DNA from 3 places in the Mycobacterium appelbergii genome. Region 2 is predicted to be linked to each of the others. Evidence: predicted binding sites of a transcription regulator. Region 2 holds the regulator's gene; each other region holds the start of a gene.
What was found. The regulator LexA, encoded in region 2, represses DNA repair genes until DNA is damaged. The targets are predictions, from matches to a motif close to CGAACANNTGTTCG.
Positions count from the first base shown of each region.

Region 1: the regulator LexA is predicted to act here: its motif matches at 7,323-7,336, upstream of M1247_RS28970 (HNH endonuclease signature motif containing protein).
Region 3: the regulator LexA is predicted to act here: its motif matches at 4,663-4,676, upstream of M1247_RS26980 (HNH endonuclease signature motif containing protein).

Region 1 is NZ_JAMQTH010000015.1:84,703-94,358, reverse strand. Features, by position in the region: gene M1247_RS29005 (acetyl/propionyl/methylcrotonyl-CoA carboxylase subunit alpha) at 1-1,124, shown strand, start outside; gene M1247_RS29000 (acyl-CoA dehydrogenase family protein) at 1,118-2,278, shown strand; gene M1247_RS28995 (enoyl-CoA hydratase family protein) at 2,294-3,061, shown strand; gene M1247_RS28990 (hypothetical protein) at 3,146-3,904, shown strand; gene M1247_RS28985 (cation diffusion facilitator family transporter) at 3,865-4,875, opposite strand; gene M1247_RS28980 (ArsR/SmtB family transcription factor) at 4,872-5,273, opposite strand; gene M1247_RS28975 (ester cyclase) at 5,475-5,915, shown strand; gene M1247_RS28970 (HNH endonuclease signature motif containing protein) at 5,933-7,318, opposite strand; gene M1247_RS28965 (glutamine synthetase family protein) at 7,473-8,792, opposite strand; gene M1247_RS28960 (aminotransferase family protein) at 8,876-9,656, opposite strand, start outside.
Region 2 is NZ_JAMQTH010000003.1:400,327-409,982, forward strand. Features, by position in the region: gene M1247_RS09220 (alpha/beta fold hydrolase) at 1-139, shown strand, start outside; gene M1247_RS09225 (PhzF family protein) at 211-897, shown strand; gene nrdR (transcriptional regulator NrdR) at 904-1,353, opposite strand; gene M1247_RS09235 (LysM peptidoglycan-binding domain-containing protein) at 1,515-1,994, opposite strand; gene lexA (transcriptional repressor LexA) at 2,202-2,924, shown strand; gene M1247_RS09245 (LGFP repeat-containing protein) at 2,960-5,173, opposite strand; gene M1247_RS09250 (acyl-CoA dehydrogenase family protein) at 5,329-6,489, opposite strand; gene M1247_RS09255 (molybdopterin-dependent oxidoreductase) at 6,620-8,908, shown strand; gene M1247_RS09260 (PE-PPE domain-containing protein) at 9,021-9,656, shown strand, end outside.
Region 3 is NZ_JAMQTH010000013.1:152,317-161,972, forward strand. Features, by position in the region: gene M1247_RS26970 (alpha/beta hydrolase fold domain-containing protein) at 1-1,112, shown strand, start outside; gene M1247_RS26975 (WS/DGAT/MGAT family O-acyltransferase) at 1,137-2,555, shown strand; gene M1247_RS26980 (HNH endonuclease signature motif containing protein) at 2,823-4,658, opposite strand; gene M1247_RS26985 (ferredoxin) at 4,902-5,090, shown strand; gene M1247_RS26990 (carboxymuconolactone decarboxylase family protein) at 5,095-5,634, opposite strand; gene M1247_RS26995 (TauD/TfdA dioxygenase family protein) at 5,631-6,476, opposite strand; gene M1247_RS27000 (hypothetical protein) at 6,510-6,851, opposite strand; gene M1247_RS27005 (aromatic ring-hydroxylating oxygenase subunit alpha) at 6,848-8,110, opposite strand; gene M1247_RS27010 (SDR family NAD(P)-dependent oxidoreductase) at 8,129-8,872, opposite strand; gene M1247_RS27015 (2Fe-2S iron-sulfur cluster-binding protein) at 8,889-9,656, opposite strand, start outside.

The sequences.
Region 1 (9,656 bases), on a different contig from region 2:
TCCTGGAGATGAACACGCGGCTGCAGGTCGAGCATCCGGTCACCGAGGCCACCACGGGGCTGGATCTGGTGGAACTGCAGATCCTGGTGGCCGACGGAGGTCGGCTGGACCCCGAACCCCCGCCCTCACGCGGGTATTCGATCGAGGCCCGGCTGTATGCCGAAGATCCCGCGAAGAACTGGCAGCCGCAGGCCGGTACCGTGCACCGCTTCGACGTACCGGGCGACGTCCGTGTGGACTCCGGAATTGTCGACGGGTCGGTGGTGTCGATCTTCTACGATCCGATGCTGGCCAAGGTCATCTCGTATGCCCCGACGCGGCGTCGGGCCGCGGGAGTGCTGGCTGACGCGTTGGCCCGCACCCGGATTCACGGTGTACGCACCAACCGCGACCTGCTCGTCAACGTGCTGCGGCATCCGGCGTTCCTCGACGGGGCCACCGACACGGCATTCTTCGACACCCACGGCCTGGACGCCCTGGCCGCACCGCTCACCACGGCGGACGCCGTCACGTTGTCGGCCATCGCCGCCGCACTCGCCGAGGCCGCGCACAATCGCCGCGGCGCCACGGTGTTCGGCGCCGCACCCAGCGGATGGCGCAACCTCGCGTCGGGCTACCAGTCGAAGTCCTACCGCGACGCGGCCGGCGAAGACATCGTGGTGCGCTACCGGTTCACCCTAGGCGTGGCCGAATTGCCCGATAACGACAATGTGACGCTGGTATCGGCGACGCCGCAGCGCGTGGTGCTGGCGGTTGACGGGGTGGAGCGGCCGTTCGAGGTGGCCCGCTACGGCTCCCCCGCCGCCGCGGAGGTCTTCGTCGACTCACCGCTGGGGCCGGCACAGCTCGTGGCGCTGCCCCGCTTCCCCGATCCGGACGCCGCCGTCGCCCACGGCTCGCTGCTGGCACCCATGCCCGGTTCGGTGGTACGGGTCGGCGCCGCCGCGGGCGACACCGTCACGGCCGGCCAACCGCTGATCTGGCTCGAAGCGATGAAGATGGAGCACACCATCGCCGCACCCGAGGACGGGGTGCTCGCCGAACTCAATGTCACCGCAGGCCAACAAGTTGAGGTTGGCGCCGTACTTGCCCGAGTGGAAACCGCTGAAGGAGAACAATCATGAGCTTCGTCGAAACCGAGGAGCAGCAGGCGCTGCGTCAGGCGGTAGCCGCGATGGCCGCCAACTACGGCCAGGACTACTACCTGGAGAAGGCCCGCGCCGGTGAACACACCACCGAATTGTGGAATGAGGCAGGCAAACTCGGCTTCATCGGGGTGAACCTGCCCGAGGAGTACGGCGGCGGTGGCGCAGGCATGTACGAGCTCAGCATGGTCATGGAGGAGATGTCGGCAGCCGGGTCGGCCCTGCTGATGATGGTGGTCTCCCCTGCCATCAACGGCACCATCATCGCCAAGTTCGGCACCGAGGATCAGAAGAAGCGCTGGATCCCCGGCCTCGCCGACGGCTCGATCACCATGGCGTTCGCGATCACCGAACCCGATGCAGGCTCCAACAGTCACCGCATCACCACCACCGCACGTAAAGACGGCAGCGACTGGATCCTCAAGGGCCAGAAGACGTTCATCTCAGGGATCGACCAGGCCCAGGCGGTGCTGGTGGTCGGCCGGACAGAGGATCACAAGACGGGCAACCTCAAGCCTGCACTGTTCGTGGTGCCGACCGATACACCCGGGCTGAGCTGGACCAAGATCGACATGGAGATCGTCAGCCCGGAAAGCCAGTTCCAGGTGTTCCTCGACGATGTGCGACTGCCTGCCGATGCGCTCGTCGGCTCGGAGGACGCCGCGATCGCGCAGCTGTTCGCCGGGCTGAACCCGGAACGGATCATGGGCGCGGCCAGCGCGGTGGGTATGGGCCGGTTCGCCATCAACAAGGCCGTCGACTACGTCAAGACCCGCCAGGTCTGGAAAGTACCGATCGGCTCGCATCAGGGCCTGTCACATCCGTTGGCGCAGAATCATATCGAGATCGAGTTGGCCAAGCTGATGATGCAGAAGGCCGCGACGCTGTACGACTCGGGCGACGATTTCGGTGCGGCCGAGGCCGCCAACATGGCCAAGTACGCTGCCGGCGAGGCCTCGGTGCGGGCGGTCGATCAGGCCGTCCAGTCCCTCGGCGGCAACGGCCTGACCAAGGAGTACGGCATCGCCGCGGCAGTCACGGCTTCCAAGCTGGCCCGTATCGCCCCGGTCAGCCGGGAAATGATCCTGAACTTCATCGCCCAGACATCCCTGGGTCTGCCGCGCTCATACTGATGGGGTCCTACTGACATGCCAACCCTGGTCCACTACACCGTCGAGGGCAGCGTCGCCCGGCTGACGCTGGACTCCCCGGACAACCGCAACGCACTGTCCACCGCGCTGGTCGAGCAGTTGCTCCAGGGCCTGGCGGATGCGGCCGCCGAGCCCGGGGTCCGTGCGGTGGTGCTGGGCCACACCGGCGGAACATTCTGTGCCGGTGCCGATCTGAGCGAGGCTGCCGGGCGCGATCCGGGGGACATTGCCGTGGGCCGGGCCCGGGAGATGACGCGACTGCTGCGCGCCATCCTGGAACTGCCGGTGCCGGTGATCGGCGCGATCGACGGGCACGTGCGGGCCGGGGGGCTCGGGTTGATCGGCGCCTGCGATCTCGTCGTCGCCGGGCCGCAGAGTTCCTTCGCGCTGACCGAGGCGCGCATCGGCGTTGCACCGTCGATCATTTCGCTGACCCTGCTGCCCAAGATGACACCCCGGGCCGCGGGCCGCTACTTCGTCACCGGGGAGAGATTCGGCGCCGCCGAGGCCGCGGCCATCGGGCTGATCACGCTGGCCGCCGACGACGTCGCCGCCGGTGTCGCCGCGCTCACCGCCGAGATCGTCAAGGGCTCCCCGCAGGGCCTGGCCGCGTCGAAAGCGTTGACGACGTCGACGATTCTGCGTTCCTTCGACGAGCACGCCGAGACGCTGACCGTGCAGTCGGCACGGCTGTTCGTCTCCGATGAAGCCCGCGAAGGCATGATGGCGTTCCTGCAGAAACGGCCGCCGAACTGGATGTCGTAAAACGGTTCCGGCAGATCGGCTAGCGTCTGGTTACTGGGTGGGGGCAGTACGCTGTCCTTGCGCTCGACCGGGCAGGAGGCCGATGTGACAGGGCCGCAGGCTGATCTGACAGCTGCACCCGCAGCCTGGGCCCGCACGGCCGGTCTGGCCGAAACGCTGGATGTGGGCCCGGTGCCGCGGGTCGACAGCTTCGAAGCCTTCTCCCGGGTCTTCCGCGATGACGAAGGGTTCGCGTGGTGGGTGCCGGCGATCGGCTGGCCGGCCATCACCGGCTGCGCGGGCGTGGCGGTGTACGCGCTCGCCTCGGCCGGCCTGCCCTGGCAGCAGGGCGCGGCCGCGCCCTTCATTTACATACTGTGGTTGGTCCTCGGGCTGCCCGGGGCGATCGCCTGGGTCTGGTACACGCTGAGCACCATTCGCGATGTGCGTGGCCGGCCGCGGGAACGCCGTGACGCCTACGCCCGGTGGCAGCGATCCGGTGTGCTGACCCGCAGCTGCCCGGTAGGACACAGCTTCCGCCCGTACGGTGACGAGAATCCCCGTCGCGTACATGTTTTGATCCGACCGGAGACCGACCCCCGCACGGCCCATCGGCTGCTGGTCAGCGCCAGGGGTTGGCTCCGCGGCGTCGAGGATGACGCGGCTCAAGCGTTGTTCAGGGATCGCCATGTCATCCCCACCGAGGACATCTTCGGAGCCGACGCCCGCGGCGGGTACCTCACGGACCACGCGACCTGGAACAACTGGATTCTGCTGCTACCACCCGAGCAACCGGATGGGCAGTGGACCAGGTTCGGCATGAGTCAGGAGACCGCCCGCGCGCTGACGTCACCTGCGGGATAGGCGTGGATGAGCGCCGTCGTCAGCTTCGGCACCGCGTGAATCAGGTCATGCTCGGCGTCGTGGGCGATCCGGTGGGCCTGGGCCAAACTCAAGTCCGGGTCGATGTCGAGTTCGGCGTCGGCGTGCAGGTGGTGGCCGATCCAGCGCATCCGGACAGTACGTACGCCGCGCACCTCGGCGCGCGACATCAACGACTGCTCGGCGGCGTCGATGAATTCCGGGTCCACCCCGTCCATCAACCGGCGGAACACATCGCGCACCGCAGTGCGGAGCACCGCGACGATCGCCACCGTGATCACGAGCCCGATCAACGGATCGGCCAGCGGGAATCCCAGCGCCACCCCACCGGCACCCAAAACCACTGCCACCGAGGTGAACCCGTCGGTGCGGGCATGTAATCCGTCGGCGACCAGCGCTGCCGAGCCGATGCGCCGGCCCACCCGGATGCGGTACAGCGCGACCCATTCATTGCCGATGAAGCCGACCACCCCGGCGGCCGCGACCCAGCCCAGGTGCTCGATCGGTTGCGGATGTATCAGGCGCAGCACCGCCTCATAGCCGGCGATAATGGCCGACAACGCGATCATGGCGACGACGAACAGGCCCGCCAGGTCCTCGGCACGGCCGTAGCCGTAGGTGTAGCGGCGGGTCGCGGCCTTGGTTCCCAGCGCGAACGCGATCCACAACGGCACCGCGGTCAATGCATCGGAGAAGTTGTGGATCGTGTCAGCGGCCAGCGCGACGGATCCCGAGACCACGACGATGACCACCTGCGCGAGAGCGGTCAACCCCAACACCAACAGACTGATCTTGACGGCGCGGATGCCCGCAGCACTGGACTCCAGGGCACTGTCGACACTGTCGGCGGCGTCGTGGCTGTGCGGGGCGAAGATCTCGGCCACCAAGCCGCGCAGGCCCTTCCGATGATGATGGCGATGGTGATGCCCGTGCGGATGGTCGTGATCGCTCATCGTCGTCGCACCTCACGCGTGAGTTCCTCCGGGGCCAGCCCCCGTAATCCTGAATCGCCGCGGTGATGGGCAGGCACACCGGGCCCGGCGTGCTCGGCGTTGTACACCGCGTCCATCACCAGCTGACGGACGTGTTCGTTCTCCAGGCTGTAGAAGATCGTGGTGCCGGACCGGCGTGTGCGCACCAGCCGCGCCATCCGCAGTTTGGCCAGATGCTGCGACACCGACGGGGCGGGTTTCCCGACCTGCGCGGCCAGTTCGGTCACCGAGCGCTCCTGGCCGGCCAGGGCCCACAGCACCTGGATGCGAGTCGCATCGGCCAGCATCCGGAACACCTCGACGACCAGGCCCACCTGATCGTCGTCCAGCGGCTCACTTACACCACTATCTGCATCCATACGCAGATAATAGACTATGAAACGGAACTGGCGCTAGATGTGTCGGGGCAGGTCAATGCTGCCCGCGTGGACGAGAGTCATTGCTGCAGCACGCATCGGCCACCTGGAAGGACCAAACGAGGCGCCGACGCCACTCGCGGGGGTCTACCTTGTGTCTGCGGACGTTCTCTGCCGTGTGGTCATCACCGAAAGGCCCGAACCATGGCCGAAGATCAGAACAAAGCCACAGCCCGCCGCATCTGGGAGATATTCACCTCGGGCGAGCTCGATGAACTCGACGAGCTCGTCGCCCCCAGTGCCGCATTCCACGACACACAGGATCCGTTCGGGGATCAGCGCGGCCCCGAACACATGAAGAGCCTCATGAAGATGTACCGGACCTCGTTCTCCAACATCCGTTTTGACGTCAAGATGCAGATCGCCGAAGGCGATTACGTCTGCACGATCATCGAAGCCCAGGGCGACAACACCGGCGAGATCATGGGGCAACCCGCCACCGGCAAGCACAGCAGAATTCAGCTCACCGACACCGACCGCATCGAGGACGGGAAGATCGCCGAAAGCTGGGTCAACTGGGACACTCTCGGAATGCTGCAGCAGCTCGGCCTGATACCGACAGGGGCTGAGCGGGCCCCTGCCTGACCCGTGCGAGCCGTTGGCTACGGGTCGTCAGGTTCGGCAAGGTAGCGCAGCGGGTGATGGTAGTCATTCACCCGCGCCTGTCCGGAATCAAGATGGGGCGGCGGAATCCACTCAGTCCGACCGTCTTTGCCTTTTTGTGTCTTCCAGCCCTTGTTGGTCAGCATCCGGTGGTCGCGCCTGCAGGCCAGCGTCAGCTCGTCGATATTGGTTTGCCCGCCCACGATCCAGTCTTTCTGGGCGTGGTGCACCTCGGACCAGTACGCCGGTGCGGTGCATCCCGGGCGCGTACAACCACGCTCCTTGTCATACAGCACGATGCGCTGCCCCGGCGAGGCGATGCGTTTGGTACGGCCGAGGTACAGCGGGACTTCCGAGTGCGAATGGTAGACGCACAGATAGTGGTAGGCGTGGCTCGCGATTCGAATGACATCGGCCATCGGCAGCATGCTGCCACCGCCCGTCACTGCCCAGCCCTTGCCGGATTCGATCTCAGCGAGCGTAGTGCTCACCACGATCGTGCACGGCAATCCGTTGTGTTGCCCCAACATGCCCGAAGCCAACATCGCACGGCCTACCGCATTGAAGGCGTCATGCTGACGTTGCCCCGCGGTGCGGGTGTCGCGGTCGACGGTCTCCTGATCGGGTTTGTCGTCGACACAGGCGGTTTCATCACTAGGGTTGCACATGCCGGGAGCCGCCCACTTGGCGTTGATGGCCTCCCACGTAGCCCGGGTCTCGGCGTCGACCCGCCCTCTGACCTCTGACGTTCCGTCACTCTCCTGTTTGCCGAAGGTCAGAAACCGGCGCCGGGCCCGCTCGGCGTCTGACGGCTCCTCGCCGTCCTGGTCGAGCAACAGCGCCAACCGGTCAGCGGCGTGCTGCAAGGCGTCGGGGCCCAGCGTGGACGCGGCCCGCGCCAGAGTCACCTCGGCTTGGTCGCGGGTGCACGCGTCGACCCATTTGGGCAAGTGCGAGAAGAACTTCCGGATGACCTTGACGTGTTCGCCACCGATGTCGCCGCGGGCCACCGCGGCAGCCGTCGCCGGCATCAACGGCTGCAACGGCTCGCCGGTGAGCCCCCGCCGTGGCCCCAGGTCCTTGGACTCCGCGATCCGCCGGGTCGCCTCAGTCGGACTGATGCGCAACCTCTCGGCCAGTGTTTCGCGCACCGTGGCGCCGCCGAGGGCCGCAGGAGTGGCCTGCTGCACGATCCCGGCGACGATGCTGTTGTCGACCGCCCCTTGCGCGCGCTGCATGCGCTCCCGACGGGTCGCCAGGCCGAGCAGGTCTGGCAAGCTCAGCGAGTCATGGGAGGCTTTCGCGATTTCGGCGCCTTCGGCTTCCCATGCGGCGTACCGGGCCAGCAAAGCCTCCCGATCCGTCTGCGCAATAGCCGAGCTCATACATCGAACACTAGTTCGACCATCCGACAAAAATGCCCGCCGGACCGCCGGGATTTGGGACGTATGACTACTGCCGGGACTGTTGAAACCGAAGTGTCCAAAGTTTTTTCAATACGGTGCTGGCGGTGGGCTGAATGCGACACCAAGACCGCACTTACAGACGTTCGAATCCTCGGAACTTCTCCCAATCGGTGACTGAGCGGTTGAACTGCTCGAGTTCGATCTCAGCCGTCCGCGTGTAATGACGCACAACGTCCTCGCCAAAGGCTTGCGCAGCGACGTCGCTGGCCTTGAACGCGGTCAACGCCTCGGACAGGGTCCGCGGCACACGCGGTAACTCGGCAGCATAGGCATTACCTGCCAATGGGTCTGGAAGCGTGAGTCCTTCCTTGAGGCCGCGCAGCCCGGCCGCAATGATCGCTGAGACAACCAGGTACATGTTCGCGTCGGCGCCGGGCAGACGATGCTCAAACCGCAGTGATCTCCCGGAACCAACGACGCGCAGCGCACAGGTCCGATTGTCATGTCCCCAGCAGATTGTCGTCGGCGCGTAACTGCCATCGACAAACCGCTTGTACGAGTTGATATTCGGCGCGAACATCAACGTCAACTCCGGCAGGTATGCCAATTGCCCGGCCAGAAACCCACGCATGACATCGGAGAATCCGTGCTGTCCATCGTCAGCCATAACCGGCGCGTTGTCGTGGTCGCGCAAGCTGAAGTGAACATGGCAGGAATTTCCCTCGTAATCCCCCAGCTTGGCCATGAACGTCGCGCTGTAGCCCGCGGCGGCGGCGATCTGCTTGGTGGCGAACTTGGCCAACGCGTGATTGTCGACGGCGGTCAGCGCGGGATTCACTCCCAGCACGATTTCCTGTTGGCCCGGGCCCGCCTCGCTGAGCACACCCTCGATGTCGATGCCGGCAGCCTCAAGTCCGTCAGCCAGTGATGTGAGGAAACTTCCTGTGCCGCGGGTGTCGAGCAACCCGTAATCGCTGCCGTAATCGCTAACCGGACGAAGTGATCGATACCCGTCCTGCCACGCTTGTCGGTAGGTATCGGCGAAGAGCTGAAATTCCAGCTCCGTACCGATCAGCGCGTTCCAGCCGCAGTCGTTGAGACGGTCGAGTTGGGTACGCAACAGCTGTCGGGGCGACACCGTGACCGCAGCACCGGTGCTGTCGAAGACATCGGTGAACGCGAGCACCGATCTGGGGTGCCATGGCAATCGGCGCATCGAGGTCAGATCGGGCCGCATCACGAGATTGCCGTAACCCGTCGACCACGACGCCAGGTCGTAGCCGTCAACGGTATTCATCTCGACGTCAGTGGCCAGCAGATAGGTTTGTGCTTCGCACCCGCCGCGGCGCGTGACGTCCAGGAAATGCCGGGCGTTGACCCGCTTACCTTGCAGCCGACCTTGCATGTCGACGAGGACGAGCTCGACCACGCCGATGTCACCATCGGAGACCATGGTGTCGAGTTCGTCGACACTGACATACCGCTGCGCGCCGAGCCCACTGTATGGCGAGCAGTTCGCGAGGTCGGGCGGTCCCGTCACCGGGTGGCGCCGACCGACTGCGCCTTGACGTAGGCCTCCACGCTCTTGACGCTGGCGGCGAAACGCTCGACCAACTCTTCGAGTTCGGTGTCGGTGGCGATGAAGGCCGGCGAAAGCAGCGTCTGGTCTCCCGCGAAACCGTCCCGGGTCGGCTGGGTCGAGTAGATCAGGAGTAGCCGCTGCAGCGCCTCCTCATCGATCCGGCCGGCCACTTGCAGTGCCGGGTCCAACAATTGCGATCCGTCGCGGGGATCGACATAGCTGACGCCGAGTAGGAAGCCGCGCCCCCGAACTTCGCGGACCATCTCGCAATCCTCGAGTGCCCTCCGGAGTTCTCCGAGCAGCCACGGCCCGCGCTCGCGCACGGTGTCGACAAGACCGGTGCGCTTCAGGTGAGCGATGACCGCGGAGCCGACCGCGCACGACAGCGGCGCACCGTCCCAGGTGTGTCCGGGTTCGAACGACCGTGAACCGTTGGCGACCGCTTGGTAGACGTGGTCGGCTACGAGCATGGCACCCACCGGGAAGAATCCCGCGCCGAGTCCCTTGGCCGTGGTGATGACATCGGGCCTGATCGGCATCTGGTCAGCTGCGAACCAGGTGCCGGTGCGACCGAGACCGGTCACCACCTCGTCGAACCACACCAGGAAGCCGTGCTTGCGGCGCCGTTCATCCAGACCGCGCCAGAACGCCTCGGGCGGTGAGTATCCCGGCAGCGAGGCGGCGCTGACAGGCTCGATGAGGAATGCGGCGACCCGTTCGCCGTCGCGGTCGAGA
Region 2 (9,656 bases):
CGAGCCTGCGGTCTACGACCAGGATCTGCTGCGCAGCCTGCTGCGCGTCGGAATCAGCGAGTCCGGCATCTCGGGACCACCCGATACGCAGGTCGCGGTGCGGGATGCGATGGGCGCCGACGAACGCAGTGCGACCTGAGCTGTCGGCGCTCTTGCTACCGCATGCGCGCCCCACGCGATCGGGCCGAAGGCACCACGTAGCATCGGCGTATGGCCATCGACGTGACCGTGCTGCGCGTTTTCAGCGACCCCGACGGCAAGTTCGGTAACCCTCTCGGTGTGATCGACAACAACAGTGTCGACCCCGCCGATCGGCAGCGCATCGCCGCCGAATTGGGTTACAGCGAAACGATATTCATCGACCTTCCGGAACCGGGCGCCAACTCGGCGCGGGCCCGCATCTTCACGCCCGCCGCCGAGTTGCCGTTTGCCGGCCATCCAACCGTCGGGGCGTCGTGGTGGCTGCGCGAGAACGGGCTTCCGGTCAAGACGCTGCAGGTGCCCGCCGGAATCGTGCAGGTCTCCTACGACGGTGATCTCACGGCGGTGAGCGCCCGCTCAGAATGGGCACCCGAGCTGGCCATCCACCGGCTGGACTCCCCCGAAGAAGTGCTGACCGCAGATTTGGACGACTATTCCGATGACGTCGAAAACTATCTTTGGGCGTGGGTCGACAAAGACGGCGGAGTTTTACGGTCCCGGGTGTTCGCCGCGCATATCGGTATCCCCGAGGACGAGGCGACCGGCTCGGCAGCGGTGCGGATGACCGACTACCTCAGCAGTGACCTGACCATCATCCAGGGCAAGGGGTCGGTGATCTACACGCGCTGGAGTCCTGAAGGATGGGTACGCGTCGCCGGCCGGGTCGTCAGCGACGGCGTCGCGCAGCTCGACTGACGTCGGCTAGCCGCGGTGCGCCCGCAGGGCCTCAATTTCTCTTTCGAAATCCTCTGCAGACGAGAACGACCGGTACACCGACGCGAAGCGGAGATACGCCACTTCGTCGAGCTCGCGCAGCGGACCCAGAATCGCCAACCCGACCTCGTGCGAGGGAACTTCGGGTGATCCCAGGCCGCGCACTGCGTCCTCGACCTTCTGGGCCAGCAGGTTGAGCGCGTCGTCGTCGACCTGTCTGCCCTGACATGAGCGACGCACGCCCCGCACCACCTTCTCGCGGCTGAACGGTTCGGTCACCCCGCTACGTTTGACCACGGCCAGCACGGCCGTCTCCACGGTGGTGAACCGGCGGCCACACTCCGGGCAGGATCGGCGGCGTCGGATGGCCTGACCCTCGTCGGTTTCCCTGGAGTCCACGACCCGCGAATCGGGATGGCGGCAGAACGGACAGTGCATCACCGCTCCTTCGTCACGCCGCCAGACAATTAGTTCGAGCGCCCTTGAGCGTACTCGCGGGACCCCAGCAAAAGTCACCGCCGGGTCCAGTGGGGCGTACCGGGCGGCAACGCCGGCCACTGACGTTGGCCGCCAGCACGTTTCACTGCCCATGACTCAGGTCAGCCGACGGGTGCGATCAGCGTCTGACCGGCGTCAACCGCCGCAGACTCGAGCTGGTTCAGGTCACGGATCTGCTCGACCACCTGCGCGACCGGGGCATCGGGCGCCACCCGCCGAGCTACATGCTGCAGCGTCTCCCCGGACTGCACCTGGACCACTGCCAACTCGGTGGGCACCGGCTCGGGCTGCCCCATGACCCCGCCGAACTGCGCCACCAAGCCCAGCCACACCGTGATGCCGGCAGCCACCAGCGCCAGCAGCACCGTGGTGGCCGGGGTGATCGGAGGACGGCGATGAGAGGCGCGCGACATCAGTACGCCGGTACCGCGGTGCTGCAGTGCGGCGCCGGCGGGCCGGACCGGCCCTGGCCTGCGGGTCGGACGCCCACGGACCGGGCGACGGACCGGCCGGCGGTCCTGATCGGGAAGGACCCGCACACCGGAAAAACGGCTATCGACTCGGGTATCGAGGAGGACCATCTGACTGCCTTTCGTTCTGGCGTGTTCGCTCTTGTGTTCGAATATAGTCGCTCAAGTGTTCGATTGATAGAACGTGTGATCGAACTGTTGCCAAACGCTAGACCCGGCCACCGACAAGTTCTCGGTCCCGGCTCGGCGACCCGGGTAGCCACGACACGCCTCGAACACATGTTTGATTAATGCGCGGCCGACGATTACATTCAGCGCATGAGCGACGACAGCAGCGACACCACGGCCGCGACCGACAGCGCTGGCACTGGCGCTGGACGACGACGCACACAGGACAACGGCCTCACCGAGCGTCAGCGGACGATTCTCGATGTCATCCGTGCGTCGGTGACCAGTCGCGGATACCCGCCGAGCATCCGGGAGATCGGTGACGCGGTCGGGCTGACCTCGACGTCTTCGGTCGCCCACCAGTTGCGCACCCTGGAGCGCAAAGGCTATCTACGCCGCGACGCCAACCGGCCGCGTGCGGTCGATGTGCGCCCGTCCGACGAACCGGCCGCCACACCGCTGGTCACCACCGATGTGGCCGGGTCCGATGCACTGCCGGAGCCCACATTCGTTCCGGTACTGGGGCGGATCGCCGCCGGTGGGCCCATCCTGGCCGAGGAGGCCGTCGAAGACGTCTTCCCGCTTCCCCGCGAACTCGTCGGGGAGGGCTCGCTGTTTCTGCTCAAGGTGGTCGGTGACTCGATGGTCGACGCGGCCATCTGCGACGGCGACTGGGTGGTGGTGCGTCAACAGAATGTGGCCGACAACGGCGACATCGTCGCGGCGATGATCGACGGCGAAGCGACCGTGAAGACGTTCAAGCGGACCAAGGGCCAGGTCTGGCTCATGCCGCACAACCCGGCCTACGACCCCATTCCCGGAAACGACGCGGCGGTGCTGGGCAAGATCGTCACGGTCATTCGGAAGATCTGAGGCCGCGGGCCGACCACGGCCTCAGATCTTGACACTCAGTCAGCCCGGACGAAGCCATTCGTCCGGGCGAACTCCTCACTGGCGAACCAGATCTCAGCGACCGCGTCGTCATACTCGGCGCTGTCGGGTGACCAGTACTGCCCCGACTTCGTATCCGCCTTGATCGGGTATCCCTCAGGCGCCCGATGCGGATCCTCCAGCGGCAGGTGAATCGCGGTGGCACTGGGTACCGGCTCGTCGAATTCGATCGCAGCATGGCGGCCACTGTGGGTTTCGGTGTCCGTCTCATACCGGGGCAGTGCCTCGATACGGGTCGGTGCGGTATCGACGTTGTCGGGATCGTCGAAGTCGGCCGCGGCGAACCCGAGGCCCTGTTGCGGAGTCTCGAGCTCGGCCTCGACCTCGTCATCGTCGTCAAGGTCGGCCTCGACGTCGACCTGGTCCGGCGCATCGAGATAGTCCGCGTCGTCAATCTGATCGTCGTCGAACTCATCGTCGAATTCGGTGGCGAACTCGGCATCGGACCGCCCCCGCGCGCTGGACAATTCACCCGCTTCTTCGTCGTCGTCCTCGGGATCATGGGTAGCCATACCGGCACCGGCCGGGGACGCCCACTGGCTGACCGGCATCGCGATGTCAGTGGGACCGTCGAAGGGGGACGCTCCCTGCGTCTGGTGATAACTGTCGGTGAAACGGGACGTGGCCGCGTCGCCGCTCTCGTAGTCGGCGGCGGGCTGATACGGGTCCGGGCTGTCAATGCCAGACCTCTCGGTGTACTGCCCCTCGTCGTAGGGGCGGTCTTCTTGATGCCCCTGGTCATAGCGGCCCTCGTCGTAACCGCCGTATTGATCGTCGTCGAACGGGTCATGGTCGAACTCGTCGTCGTCCCGGCCACGGCGGCGGTGCCACAGCGCGGCGCCGACGATGAGCCCCGCGAGCAGCAGCACCGGGATCAACGCGAGCAGCCACCACCAGTTCCAGTGCCACGAGAAGGGCTTTGTGTCATCGGTATCCGCCGCCTGGGGCCCACCAGGCGCCGGCGGCTGATCCAGTCCGGGGACCTGCAACCCGGCCAGCTCCGAGGAGAGGTTCGACGGCTCGGTGGTGAAGGTGTTGTCCGAACGGTCCCAGGAGATTGCTCCCCCGCTGAACCGCTGGGTGATGACAGTGCCGTCTTCGGTCTGATCGGCCATCGGCGCGCCGAGCTCCCCCTGCGCCCCGCCCAACTTGTCCCACGCCGCATTCATGGCACCGCGGACGATCACCGCACCGTAGTCGGGTGTCAGGAAGATGACCGGCTTGTCGGCGGCGGCGAAGGTGGCCACCCTGCTGTTCTGACCGAATCCGCCGTCGGTTTCACCGCTGATCGGGAATCCCAGGTCGCCCTCCGGACCGCCGACACTTTCGTACTTGTCCAGCAGCTGGCCGGTGATGGCGTTGGCGCCGGTGTCGGGGGTGTAGAAAACCTTGCCGCGGGCATAGTTCTGGCCGATGCCGCCCGTGTTGCCGATCGGGTATTGATCGCCGTCCTTGGCACCCAGCGGACCCATGTCGCCACCGGCGGCGCGGCTGGCCGCAGCGATCGCCGAGGCCGGATCGTCGGGAACCGCCAGGCCGGCGAGCTGATCGGCCAATTCCGGCGGCACCGTGGTGAAAGCCTTGGTCTTGCGATTCCAGGACACCTCGCCACCGGTGAACTTCTGCGAGATGGCGTCGCCGCGATAGGCCTCGTCCTCGGACGGCACGCCCAGGACACCGGAGGATCCACCGAGCTTGTCCCAGGCGGCGTTGATGGCGCCGCGCACCACCCTGGCGCCGGTTGCCGGGGTCCAGAAAATGACCGGGTTGTCGGGTCCGCTCAGGGTCGAGTTGCGACTGTCGGGCGCCAGCCCGGCACCCTCGTCGATGGTGGGAAATCCGAGATCGCCCTCCGGACCGCCCTGGGCCTCGTACTTCTCCAGGATCGCGCCCTGCATGTAGTGGGCGCCCGTGGCCGCAGTGAAGAACATCTTGCCGCCGGCGAAGTCCTGGACGAATCCCGGACCCGCGGCATAGACATCTCCTTGGCGCGGGCCCAGCGGACCGCCGTCACCGCCACTGGCATCCCAGGCGGCGGTCACCGCGGCATCGGCATCCGATTCCGGAGTCGCTGCGGCCACCGGCGCCAGCAAGCCGGTCACCGCTACCGCAAGCAGGCCGACCGTCATCCGCCGAACGACTGTGTTCAGCCTCGCTCCCGGCCTCGTCATGCACCCTCCCCAGGTGTTCGGCAAAGTTCCACGGGAAATCTCCCGCCCGACAACTCTGCGTCAGCAGGCAACGATAACCAAGGCACATCGCCGATCATGAGCGAAAAACCCCCGAAATTGGCTCCTGGAAGCACCAAAACAGGGTGTTGCGGCGGCTAGACGCCCAGGCTGCGACCGATGATTTCCTTCATGATCTCGGTGGTGCCGCCGTAAATCGTCTGCACTCGCGCGTCCAGATAGGCCCGCGCGATCGGGTACTCGCGCATGTAGCCGTAGCCGCCGTGCAGCTGCAGACACCGGTCGATCAGGTCCACCTGCTTCTCGGTGGAATACCACTTCGCCATGGCCGCCTGCTCCACCGTGAGCTCTTCGGTGAGGTGCAACCGGATGAACTCGTCGACCATCATCCGCACCACCGTGGCCTCCGTGGCCAACTCCGCCAACACGAACCGGCTGTTCTGGAAACTGCCGATCGGCTTGCCGAACGCTCTGCGCTCCTTCGTGTACTGCAAGGTCTGCTCCAGCACCGTCTCCATCGCCGCGGCGGCCATGATGGCGATCGAGATGCGTTCTTGTGGCAGGTTCTGCATCAGGTAGACGAAGCCCTGGCCTTCTTCGCCGAGCAGATTCTCGGCGGGCACGTGCACGTCGGTGAACGACAGTTCGGCGGTGTCCTGGGCTTCCAGCCCGATCTTGTCCAGGTGACGGCCGCGTTCGAAACCGTCCATGCCGCGTTCCACCACGACCAGCGAGAACCCGAGCGCACCTTTGTCGGGATCCGTCTGGGCCACCACGATCACCAGGTCGGCGTGGATGCCGTTGGTGATGAACGTCTTCGATCCATTGAGGATGTAGTGGTCACCGTCGCGGACCGCGCGGGTCTTGATGCCCTGCAGATCACTGCCGGTGCCGGGCTCGGTCATCGCGATCGCCGTGATCAGTTCGCCGGTGCAGAACTTCGGCAGCCAGCGCTGCTTCTGTTCCTCGGTGGCCAGGCGCAGCAGGTAGGGCGCGACGACGTCGTTGTGCAAGCTGAAACCGAGGCCGCTGTACCGCCCGGCGACGGTCTCCTCGCAGACGATGGTGTTGTAACGGAAGTCGGGGTTTCCGCCACCGCCGTACTCCTCCGGCACCGCCATGCCCAGAAAGCCCTGCTTACCGGCCTCCAGCCAGATGCCGCGGTCGACGATCTTGTCCTTTTCCCACTGATCGTGGTGCGGTGCGACATGACGCTCCAGAAATGCCCGGTAGGACTCGCGGAACAATTCGTGCTCGGGCTCGAACAGTGTGCGTGCGTACTTCACGGCACCGCCCATGGTGTGACCTCCGGTACTGGATTGTGGATTCGGGGGCCAACTTATACCAACCGGGCGGTTGGTCGTACCGGAGGTACGCGGGCGAACTGGAGCACCGGAGGTACGCGGGGCAGGGCCGTAAACTGCCGCTATGCCTCAGTCCCCCGCGAGCCTCGCGCACTGGGGTGCCTTCACCGCCGATGTCACCCACGGTGAGATCGCCGCCGTCACACCGCTGACCGGCGACGTCGATCCTTCCCCCCTGTTGGGCAATCTGCCCGGCTCGATCCGGCACCGCTCGCGCGTCGCCACTCCGGCGGTGCGGCGTGGTTGGTTGCGCGACGGGCCGGGACCGAGCCGCATGCGCGGGGCCGACGAGTTCGTCGCGGTGTCCTGGGATGAACTCACCGATCTGTTGGCCGGCGAGCTGAAGCGCGTCGTCGACACCTACGGCAACGAGGCCATCTACGGCGGTTCGTACGGCTGGGCCAGCGCAGGCAGGTTTCACCATGCCCAGAGCCAGGTGCACCGCTTCCTGAAACTTCTTGGCGGGTACACGTCTTCGCGTCATTCCTACAGCCTGGGCGCCACGGGCGTGATCATGCCGCGGGTGGTCGGCACGCACGACGATCTGTTCAAGCGGTCCACCGACTGGGAGGTGATCGTCGAGCACACGGACCTGCTGGTGTGTTTCGGCGGGCTGGCGTTGAAGAACACCGGCACCAATCATGGTGGCACCACTGCACATCCGACACGTGATGCGCTGCGCCGGTTCCGGGATCGCGGCGGGCGGATCGTCTCTTTCAGCCCGCTGCGCGACGATGTCGACGGCGAGTGCGAGTGGCATGCGCCGAGACCCGGTACCGACGTGGCGGTCATGCTCGCGCTGGCCTATGTGCTGGCCACCGAAGGTCTCGCCGATCGCGGCTTCCTGGACCGCTACTGCACCGGTTACGAGCGCTTCGAGCGGTACCTGCTCGGCACGGATGACGGAGTTGCGAAATCCCCGGAGTGGGCGGCACGCATCAGCGGGTTGGCCGCCGACGACCTCGTCTCGTTGGCCCGCCGGATGACGACGGCCCGCACCATCGTCACCGTCAGTTGGTCGCTGCAGCGCATCCGCCACGGCGAACAAGCGCCGTGGATGGGACTGACGCTGGCCGCGATGCTCGGCCAGATCGGTGTGCCCGGTGGCGGTTTCGGCCACGGGTACGGATCGATGAACGAGCCCGGCCTGCCGCCGCTGCGGTGCGGACTGCCCACGCTGCCCCAGGGACCCAACCCTGTCCAGACGTTCATTCCGGTGGCCGCGATCACCGACATGCTGCTGCACCCGGGCGAGCCGTTCGACTTCAACGGCATGAAGCTGACCTATCCCGACATCAGGTGCGTGTACTGGGCGGGCGGGAACCCGTTTCACCACCACCAGAACCTGCCCCGGCTGCGCCGTGCGCTGGCCCGGGTGGACACGGTCGTCGTCCACGATCCGTACTGGACCGCGATGGCCAAGCACGCCGACATCGTGGTGCCGTCGACCACCGCCTACGAACGCGAGGATTTCTCCGGATCCCGCAACGACCCGCTGCTGGTCGCCATGCGCGCACTGACCGAATCGTATGAGAGTTCGGCCGACGACTACACCACTTTCGCCGCCGTTGCTGACCGGCTCGGCTTCGGCGACCAGTTCACCGAGGGCCGCACCGCCCGCCAGTGGTTGGTCCACATGTACGAGAAGTGGTCTGCCGGGCTCGATTTCGCGGTTCCGACGTTCGACGAATTCTGGGCGGCCGGTCAGCTGCGGCTGCCGACCGAGCCAGGGCTGACGCTGCTCGGCGACTTCCGCGCCGACCCGCAGAACCACCGCCTGGCGACGCCGAGCGGACGCATCGAGATCTTCTCCGAGACCATCGCCGGCTTCGGCTACACCGACTGCGCCGGGCATCCCACCTGGTATGAGCCCGCGGAATGGCTCGGCGGGTCCCGCGCATCGCAGTACCCGCTGCACCTGCTGGCCAATCAGCCCGCCACGCGGTTGCACAGCCAACTGGACGGCGGCGCGACCAGTATGAAGTCGAAAGTGCATGGGCGTGAACCGATCCGGATGCACTCCCGGGACGCAGCGGCGCGCGGCCTGGCCGACGGCGACGTGGTGCGGGTGTTCAACGACCGCGGGGCCTGCCTGGCCGGTGTCGTGGTCGATGATCGACTGCGGCCCGAGGTGGTGCAGCTCTCGACCGGGGCGTGGTTCGACCCGGCCGATCCTGCCGACCCCGACTCGATGTGCGTACACGGCAATCCGAACGTGCTGACCGACGACGTCGGCACCTCATCACTGGCGCGCGGCTGCACCGGAGCACACGTCCTGGTGCAGATCGAGAAGTTCGATCAACCCCTGCCACCGATACGTGCCCATGAACCGCCGGTGATCCGCACTCACTAGCGCGGACGCACACCCACAGCAACGAGTTCGGCCGTTTGCCCGATGGGCGCCGCCGCGCAGTGTAAAGATGCCTTTGCGCTGACGGCCGCGTCAGCAGAAGGAGATACAGCCGATGCGCTTCTCGCCTCGTTCTGCAGCCCGGTCGGTCCTGGTAGCCGCGGTCGCGGTGTCCGGCTCGATTGCCATCAGCATGTCGCCGACCTTCACCGCCGCGGTCGGCCTGGTGGTGGCGACGACGCCGTTGATCGTGCCGGGCACCGGAACACCGATACCCCAGGACGACGAGAACTACATGGAAAACGCCGTGGCCTACTACGTCGCGCCGGGCGGGACCTGCGGCACCGACGGTTGCACGAATCCGGTTGCGGTGCCGTACATCGCACAGTTCTGGCCGTTCCCGTTCCCCGGCTGGGGCGGCCTTGACGGCGCGAAGTGGAACGTCTCGGTACAGAGCGGCGTCACCCGGCTGACCGGCGAACTCGTGGGTACGAACAATCCCTCTGCGGACCATCCCGTCATCGTGTTCGGCTATTCGCAGGGCGCAACGGTGTCCAGCATCGTCAAACGCAACCTGGCCGATCTGCCCGACGAGCAGAAGCAGTACCTGTCGTTCGTGTTGATCGGCAACCCGAACCGGCCGAACGGCGGGCTGTTCGAGCGGCTGGCCATCCTGGGCACCGTGCCGATCCTGGATGCCACGTTCGGCCAGCCGACACCCACCGACACCGACATCGACACCGTCGACATC
Region 3 (9,656 bases), on a different contig from region 2:
CTTCGCTGCCGATCGTCGGCAAGCATCTTGAGCCACTGGGCGCGATGGCGGCCATGGGGGTGTGGGGTTTCCGCCATATGCCCGAGTTCGTCACGGCGTCGGCCAAATCGTGGCTGACCCCGGGGAACGCCGAGATCAAGAAGGCCGAGCGGGACAAGACAAACGCGATCGCCCAGGAGGCGCTGCGCGGTGTGGTGTCCGCCGCCGACCTGGCCACCGACTGGCCGGCCCCGCAGAATGTGCCGCCGCTGTGGAACAGCCTCGGCTACCGGCGCGATGTGTACCGGACTTCGGTGCGCTACGGCGACAGTCCGTCGCAACTGCTCGACGTGTGGCGGCCCGCTGAACTTCCCAACACGCCCGCCCCGGTCATGGTGTTCGTGCCGGGCGGCGCCTGGGTGCACGGCAGCCGGATGCTGCAGGGCTACGCGCTGATGTCGCACTTGGCGCAGCGCGGTTGGGTGTGCCTGTCGATCGATTACCGGGTGGCACCGCACCACCGCTGGCCACGCCACATCGCCGATGTGAAAGCCGCAATCGCCTGGGCGCGAGCCAATGTCGACAAGTTCGGCGGAGACCGCAACTTCGTGACGATCGCCGGCTGTTCGGCCGGCGGGCACCTGGCCGCGCTGGCCGGGCTCACCCCGAATCACCCGGACCTGCAGGGAGATCTGCCGGACGGATCGGATACTTCAGTCGACGCCGTGGTGGGCATCTACGGCCGCTACGACTGGGAGGACCGCTCCACCGTCGAGCGCGCCCATTTCGTGGACTTCCTGGAACGTGTGGTGGTGAAACGCAGGATCGACCGCCACCGCGAAATCTTCCGGCAGGCCTCACCGATCGCCCAGATTCACCCCGATGCGCCACCGTTCCTGGTCATCCACGGCACCGGAGACACCGTCATCCCGGTGGCTCAGGCGCGCAGTTTCGTAGACCGCCTCAAAGCGGTCTCGCGGGCACCCGTGAGTTACATGGAACTTCCCGGTGCGGGACACGCCTTCGATATGACCGACGGAGCCCGTGCCGGCTCGATGGCAACCGCAATTGGCCTGTTCCTCAACCAAATTCACCGAAACCGGACGCTTGAGCGGGCTAAAGCGGTTATATAGACGCCTCCACACAGGAGGTACCCAGTGAAGCGATTGAGCGGGTGGGACGCGTTCCTGCTGTACACCGAAACGCCCAACGTGCACATGCACACGCTGAAGATCGCGGTGATCGATATCGAGGGTATCGGCGACCGCACATTCGGCATCGACGAGTTCCGCGAGGTGATCCACGGTCGCCTGTACAAGCTGGACCCGTTCCGCTACCAGCTCGTCGACATTCCGTTCAAGTTCCACCACCCCATGTGGCGGGAGAACTGCGACGTCGATCTGAACTACCACGTCCGGCCATGGCGGTTGCCGGCACCGGGAGGCCGGCGTGAGTTGGATGAGGCCATCGGTGAGATCGCCAGCACGCCGCTGGACCGCAGCCGTCCGTTGTGGGAAATGTACTTCGTCGAAGGCCTGGCGAACGGGCGCATCGCCGTGGTCAACAAGATCCACCATGCGCTCGCCGACGGCGTCGCATCGGCCAATCTGCTGGCCCGCGGGATGGACCTGCAGCAGGGCCCGCAGCGCGACCGTGATTCCTACGCCACCGATCCGGCGCCGTCGGGCAGTGAGCTGGTGCGTTCGGCGTTCCGTGATCACCTGCGCCAGATCGGCCGGCTGCCCGCAACCATCAGTTACACCGCGCAGGGTGTCGGACGGGTGCGACGCAGCAGCCGCAAGCTTTCGCCCCAGCTGACCCGCCCGTTCACGCCGCCACCCAGCTTCATGAACCACGTATTGACCCCGACCCGCTTGTTCGCAACCGCGACGCTGGCGCTTTCCGACGTCAAAGAGACCAGTAAAAAGCTCGGGATCACGATCAATGACCTGGTGTTGTCGATGTCCTCGGGAGCGTTGCGCACATTGTCACTGCGTTACGACGGCAAAGCCGACCATCCGTTGTTGGCCTCGGTGCCGATGAGCTTCGACTTCTCCACGGACCGGATCTGGGGCAACCGGTTCAGCGGCGTGCTGGTGGCATTGCCGGTCGATGTCCCTGACACCGCCGAACGGGTGCGGCGGTCGCGCGCGGCCGCCAGCCTGGCCAAGGAGAGCCACCAGTTGATCGGCCCCGAGCTCATCGCGCGCTGGGCTGCGTACATGCCACCGGCACCGGTGCAGGCGGCGTTCAAGTGGCTGTCCAACCAGGACGGTCAGAACAAGGTGCTCAACCTCAACATCTCCAACGTGCCCGGCCCACGCGAGCGCGGCAAGGTTGGCGGAGCGACGGTCACCGAGATCTACTCGGTGGGCCCCATCACTGCGGGCAGTGGCTTGAACATCACGGTGTGGAGCTATGTGGATCAGCTCAATATCTCAGTGATCGCCGACGACGCCACTGTCGAGGACCCGCACGAGGTCACCGACGCGATGCTCGACGAATTTCGTGACATCCGAACCATCGCAGGGCTTTCCGAAGAACTGACGGTCGTCGAGACCGCTATGCCGCAGTAGTCCCAGCCATCGACACCGCATGTGTCCCTGCGTGACAACAGGCCACGCGGCGCCGTATCGTGTTGGTTGACAGTCTGTTTCGTCGTTGTTGCTGTCGGTGAGGTAGGTCTGGGGGTGGCCGGGTCATCTCGGGTGTCGGCGGCGTGGTACCCGGGTATATGCGGATCAGGCTCGGCAAGGTGGCACATGCCCCGGGGCGGGCGTGTGTCATCAGGATCGGTCCGAGGACCGCGCGGGTTCGGGGCAAGCCCCGGGCTTGCGTAGATCTCAGGGTCCGCGTGCTTGGTTGTTGCTGTGGGCGTAGGTGGTGCTGGTGGTTTGCCGGGGGTCGGGGTAGGCGCCGGTGTCGGGTTTGGAGTCGATCGCCGTGGGGGCGTCGTCGAGCCAGTCCAGGGGAATCCACGGGCTGAGCGGGGCCGGGTCGTGGAGGTCATCGGTACTCGGTGGGGTTGGGGTGGGCTGGTCATGCATGTTGGCCCATTCGCGGTCCCATTCCAGGATCGCTTCGAGGTCACATATTGGGATTGACTGGGGGTGCCAGTCGAGGTCTGCGATTGTGTTCCCGTGTGGTTCGCGTTGCGCGTTCCACTGTGGCTCGCGTCCTGTGTCGGACTTCGGTTCGGGTTCTGGCTCGCACTCCGGTTCGGGTTCTGCTTCGCGGTCTGCTTCCGGCGCCGGTTCGGGTTCTGCTTGCCGTTCTGGCTCGCACTTCGGTTCTGGCTCGGGCTTCGGGTTGGGCTCGGGGTTTTGGGGTGGGGTGAGCAGGAGTTCGGGGCGGTGGTGGTAGTTGATGCGGGCTTGGCCGTGATCCAGTGCTGGTGGGGGGTGCCAGGCGACTTCGCCGGTGTTGGTGATGGTGGTGGTGTAGCCGCCGTCGGAGTGAACCAGACGGTTGTCGGGCCCACACGCGAGGGCCATGTCATCGACGTTGGTGTAGCCACCGTCGGCCCAATCCGCCACGGCGTGGTGGACCTGGCTGCCGTAGGCACCCACGGTGCAACACGGTTTGGTGCAGCCACCGTCGCGGGCGATCAGCATGATCCGCTGGGCCGGGGAGGCGATGCGCCGGGCCCGGAAATGATTCAACGCGGATCCGGTGGCCCGGTCGAACACTGCGAGGTGGTGGTTGGCGTGGGCTGCCATCCGAATGACATCGTTGATCGGCAGCCTGGTGCCACCACCGCTGTGGCCGATCCCGGCGCGGGATTCCAAATCGTGCAGGGTGGTGCGGATGATCACCGACACGGGTAGCCCGTTGAGCTGACCGAGATCCCCGCTCATCAACGCGATCCGTCCGATGACGATCAGTGCGTCGTGTTGGCGTTGGGCCAGGCTGCGGTGATCGTTGTCGATCTGGGCCTGGGTCGGGATCCCGGTAGTACAGGGTTCCTCATCGTCGGGATTGCACATGCCGGGGGCCGCGAGCTTGGCGAACAGCACTTCCATGACTGCAGCCAGTTCGGGGCTCAGTCGGGCGGTCAGATCGGTCAGCGCGTCGCGGCCCTGTTTGGCCATCGTGACCCCGCGTTTGCGTTCACGTTCGGTCTCATCGGGTTCGGGGCCGTCCTGGTCGAGCAGAAACAACCGCAACTCGGCGGTGTCTTTGAGTTCTTTGGGCCCGACCCCGACGGCGACGCGGACCAGGTCGGCTTCAAACTGCTCACAGGTGGTGGGGTCGATAAACCCGGGCAGCCGACCGATCACCTCGCGCAGGACTTTGACGTGATCAGCGTTGATCAGCCCGGCCTGCTCGGCGGCGGCGACCGCCGCCAACAGTGGGGGCAACGGTTCACCGGTCAGGGTGCGCCGCGGCCCCAACTCGGCCGCCTCGCCCAGCCGGCGGCCGGCCTCAGCGGTCGACAGTCGCCACCGGATCCGCAGCACTTCGTTCCAGGATTTGGCCCCCAACTCCCGCGGTGAACAATCAGTTTGCAGCTGGGCCAGCAGTCGGTGGGAGACGGCGGGCACCTGGCAGCGCAGCGCCTCGTACTCATCGAGCACAGCGAACACTTCAGCGCGGGTCAACGAGCCCACCTCGCAGGCGGCGAACGCGTCAAACGCCGCCCGCAACCCCGCTATCGCCGCGACCACACCACCCTCCATTCATCGAACATACATTCGACCACCGACAAAAACAGCCCCGTCCAGCACTGCAGGGGTCACTGGGGCCAGAGGGGTCAAAGATATTTGCAGGCCCCGCATTTGGAGAGTGACGCTTGCTCGCTCTGAACCCTGAAGGGGGATTGGCGGCCAGGTGCGCGATAGGCCCTTTCGCGGTGGCGCAACGCGCGCTACAGTTTATACAAGATTGATTTGGATAAACTGTAGATTGCGATGGGTCGAGACGTGAGAATCGAAGTGGATCGGGACCTTTGCGAAGGAAACGCGGTCTGTGTCAACCTCGTACCGCACCTGTTCGAACTCGATGACGACGACTATTCGGTCGTCAAAATGGATCCGGTGCCCATCGAATTGGAAGAGCAGGCCGCGCGTGCAGTCGCCGAATGCCCCCGGACAGCGCTGAAGCGCAGTTAGCCCGTCAAGTCCGCTCGTCCTGCACTCCGAAGGTGTTGACGGCCAACGCGAGGAGTTGATACCCGCCGATGGTGAACACCAGGTCCATGCATTGTTCGCGGTCGAGGTGATCGGCCAAACGGTCCCACGTCGACTGCGTGATGGTGTTGAAGGCGACCAGATCGTCCACGGCGCGGACCACCACGTCGTCCAGCGCGTCGGCGCATCGGGCGGTGCGGATGCCGTCGATATCGTGATCGGTCAGGCCGGCCCGCTGCGCGATGGGCAGATGGTGGAACCAGAGATAGTCACAGTCGCAGCGAAGGACGATCCGCAGCAACGCGACTTCCCGAATGCGCGGCGTCAGACGAGATTCGCGTAGCAGGTAGGCATTGAACGGAAGGTAGGCGCGCGTCAGATCGAGGTGGCGGACCAACGTGGCCAACACATTGCCGGCACCCTCCGGGTTGGCCCGCTCCGCGGGGATGAGCGACGACAGCGCCGCACGGGTGCCGTCGTTCCATTGTGCAGAGGGTAAGGGCGTCAACCGAACTGGACGTGTCACTGGATCGGTTCGTCGCCGAGCACCGTGGTGCGCAGCATTTCACGTGGGGAGTTCGGGTCGTACGGGGCTGCGCGGTGCAACACTCCGCGGTTGTCCCAGATGACGGTGTCGCCGACGGACCAGCGGTGGCTGTAGACCTTGTCGCCCGCGGTGGCATGTGCGAGCAACTCGTCGAGCAGTGCCTGGCTCTCGGCGGGTTCCATGCCCACGATGTGATCGGTTGAGGCACCGAGTACCAACGACTTACGGCCGCTGCGGTGCGTCCATACCAAAGGGTGCTCGTGAGTGGGGCGTGCGCGCCACCGCATCAACTGTTCTTCGGTGGGGTCGGGATTGACCCGGCGCTGCGAGGCTTCCAGTGAGTGCACCACTCGCATTGCCTCGTAGCGCTGCTTCTCGGCATCGGGCAACGTCTCGTATGCTCCATAGGCGCTGGCGAATTCGGTCTCGCCGCCGGTTTCTGCCACGTGCACCGCGGACAGCACAGTGGCTTTCTGTGGGCACTCGTCCTTCAGCGGCGTGCACCCGTCGATATGCCAGTCGAACGTCGCCTTCAGATACGCTGCGGACGAATTCTTCGACGTGTCAAGGGTGATCGGATAGATGCCCGACACAGGATGATGACCGTCGGCGGAGTGGTCGATGTCGCCGAGCCGGCGACACAGAGCCACTTGGGCCTCGGGATCGAGGTTCAGGCCGCGGAAGACGAGGACACCGTTGTCTTCTAGCGCGTCGAGGATGGCCAGGCCGAGGCCTTCGTCGGAGGCCAGATGGTCGGCGTCCACGCCGCTGACTTCGGCACCGACGGACTCGGTGAGTTTGGTGATGGTGAGCAGACTCATCGGGGTGTCCCTATCTCTGGTTTCGGTAACGGGTCATGGCACGGGTTCACCGGTGCGGATCATCACGGCATCCGCAGCATCGACGGGGGAGGGTTGGTGCATGATCTCCACCGACATCGCCACCATGATCAGCGAATAGATCAGGTGTAGAAGATTGAGCGCATCCTCGGGAAGGCCGTCGAGCGGGAACTTGTCGCAGTACTCGATCGCCTCTTCGAGTCGTGGGAAGAATGCGTCGTAGAACTTCTCCATCTGTCTCATGTCCGACGACACACGGGCATTCCAACGTTCGGTCTCGGTGGCCAGACACCAGGTCGGAGCGAATTCTTCGAGCTCCGCGAAAGCACTGGGCAACATGGCTTCTGACATGGTCACACCCCGACTTTGTTGCGCTCGCGCTGATAGTCGTCCACCCACTCGACCGCCACCTTGTGCAGGTGACGCACCAGGATCTCCTGGTCGCTGAGCGGGAAATCGTCGACGACGCCGTACTCGAGGGCCGCCTGGGTGCCGCCGAGCATGCCCGCGTCCTGCAAGGCGAATTCCTTGAGCACCACCGCAGCGACCTCATGTTCGATGCGCTCACGCACCGTTCGGGCGGGATGAAAGTAGGTGTAGGCCTCGAAGCGATGCGTGTTGTGTGAGGTCGGCCAATACCGGTACAGCAGATACCATCCGCCGTAGATCAGGATCTCGGTATTGGGAAAGATCTGAAAGTTGCTGATGCCCCACGGCTCGATGCCACCGGGGTTCAGCCCCGCGGGCAGTTCACCGATGTCCGGGGTCCGCCAGGGGCCGACCAGCCCACTCTGCGTGGCCCGTTCGATCGGGTACATGTACTCCGGGGCCAGGAGCCAGCGGCGGGTCCCTGCGGTGGACACCACCCGGTGCGGGCCGTCGAGTTGAAAATGCCCGCAGGTGAAGCCTGCGTTGGGTTTACGTACCTCTGGCGGCACCTGCTGGGTATGCAGTGCCGGCACGTGGTAGTACTCCTGGAAGGCGTCGGCGAAGATCTTCCAGTTGCTGTTGTTGTGCGCGACCCAGTCGTAGCGCTCGGTGAGTTTGCCGAATGGATAGTCGTCCAGGCCCGTGATCATCGGGCCGAGGAACTCGCGCAGGTTCTGCCTCGGTTCGGGATCGAAGTTGATGAACACGAAGCCGTTCCACACATCGCACTGCACAGGCACCAGCCCGTAGTCGGCGCGGTCGAATCCGAAGAACCGGGAGTCCTCGGGAACGTGGGTCAGGCTCCCGTCGAGGCTGTAGCGCCAACCACACTGCCTGCACTCGAACGTTTCTCGAACCCCGGAGGCCTGCTGGTCGGCAAAGTCACTCCACACCAACTTGTTTCCGCGATGACGGCAGAGGTTGTAGAACGCCCGGATGTGGTTGTCGCTGCCCCTGACGAGAATGATCGACGCGCGGGCGGCCTCGATCTCCTTGGTCACGTAGCTGCCGACAAGCGGTGTTTCCTCGACGCGCGCCACGTTGAGCCAGGCCCGCTTGAACACCGCTTCGCGTTCGAGTTCGTAGAACTCCGGTGACGTCGAGTCGCGGAATGACACCGGGCCGGTACCTAGTTCGGGATAGTGCTCCGTCCAGGAGCCCTCGGTCGGCTTAGTCCATTGCACCATGCGAACTTTCCTTTCGTTTCACATCACTGCCCCGCCGTTCACACCGAGTACCTGTCCGGTGATGAAGCCGGCCTCCGCCGAGCACAGAAAGCCCACTGCCGCAGCGATATCCGCGCCGGATCCCAAGCGGCCCAGCGGGATGTTCCCGGCGATCTGCTCATTGGACGGCAGGTATCCGGCCGCCTGGGACTGGTGCTGCATGGGCGTCTCGATCCCCGAGGGTGGGATGTTGTTCACCGTGATGCCGTGTGCGGCGTACTCACGGGCCAGCGACTTCGTCAGCGTGATCACGGCGCCCTTGGAGGCCGCGTAGTGCGCGGCGAACGGTGATCCCCGCTGCGCACTCGAGGACGAGATCATCACGATCCGGCCCCAGTTCGCCTCGATCATGTCCGGGAGTGCGGCTCGGCAGCAGTAGAACGTGCCGGTGAGGTTGACCTCGATGATCCGTGCCCACGTCTCGTCGGTGATCTCGAGGAACGGCGAGTATCCGAATACACCGGCACTGGTGACCAGGGCACTGACGGGACCGAGTTCGCTCCGGATCTTGTCGAAGCCCTGGTTCACGGCCCGGCTGTCGGTGACGTCGACGCCGATCGCGACCGCGGTCACCCCCGCCGCCCTCAGGTCATCGGTAACCCGTTGGGCCGCAGCCTCGTCAAGGTCGACGACGGCGACACTGAACCCGCGGCGGCCGAGTTCGTGACACGTCGCCTCGCCCATGCCCGACGCGCCGCCGGTCACCACGGATACCTGCGTCATCTTGTGCTCCTCGTACTTAGTCATAGACCACCCGTATTGTGCGACTGGTCGGCAAAGACTGGCAGGTGACGACCCAACCGTCGGCGATCTCGTCGTCATCGAGCGCGTCGTTGTTCAGGATCTGGGCACTGCCCTCGGTCACCCGTGCGATACACGTTCCGCACGAACCTGTTTCACATGATGACGGGGCTCGCAGACCAGCCATGCGTGCGGTCTGCAACAACGTGTTTCCGCTCCGGTAGGGCACGGTGACCGTGCGCCGGTCCAGCTCGATGGTCACCTCTTCGGTGAGGGACGCGGCAGCTGTCGGGCTGTCGACGGTCGAGCTGACCGTGAACCGCTCAAGGCGGAGTCGGTCACCGGCGACTCCCGCTGAGATCAATGCCTTCTCGACGGTGTCCATGAACGGTGCGGGCCCGCAGACATAGAAGTCGGCATCGGCGGTTTCCGTGGCGAACGCCTCGACCTGGGCGGCCGTGACCAGGCCATGGTCGTCATCGACGTGATGGCGCACGTGGAAGCGGGTGCGGTGGCGCTGTTCGAGGTCCGTCAACGAGTCGGCGAAGATGATCGACGAGCGGCTGCGGTTGGCATAGAACAACCGGGAGGCCCGGTCGGTGGTCTCCAGGGCTGACCGCAGCAGCGAGTACACCGGCGTGATGCCGCTGCCCCCGGCGAAGGCCACCAGCTCGCGGTCCTGGTCGCCCAGCACGAACCGGCCCTGCGGGGGCGCGACGTGCAGTTGGTCGCCCGCGGCCGCGGTGGAGTTCAGCCAGTTGGACAC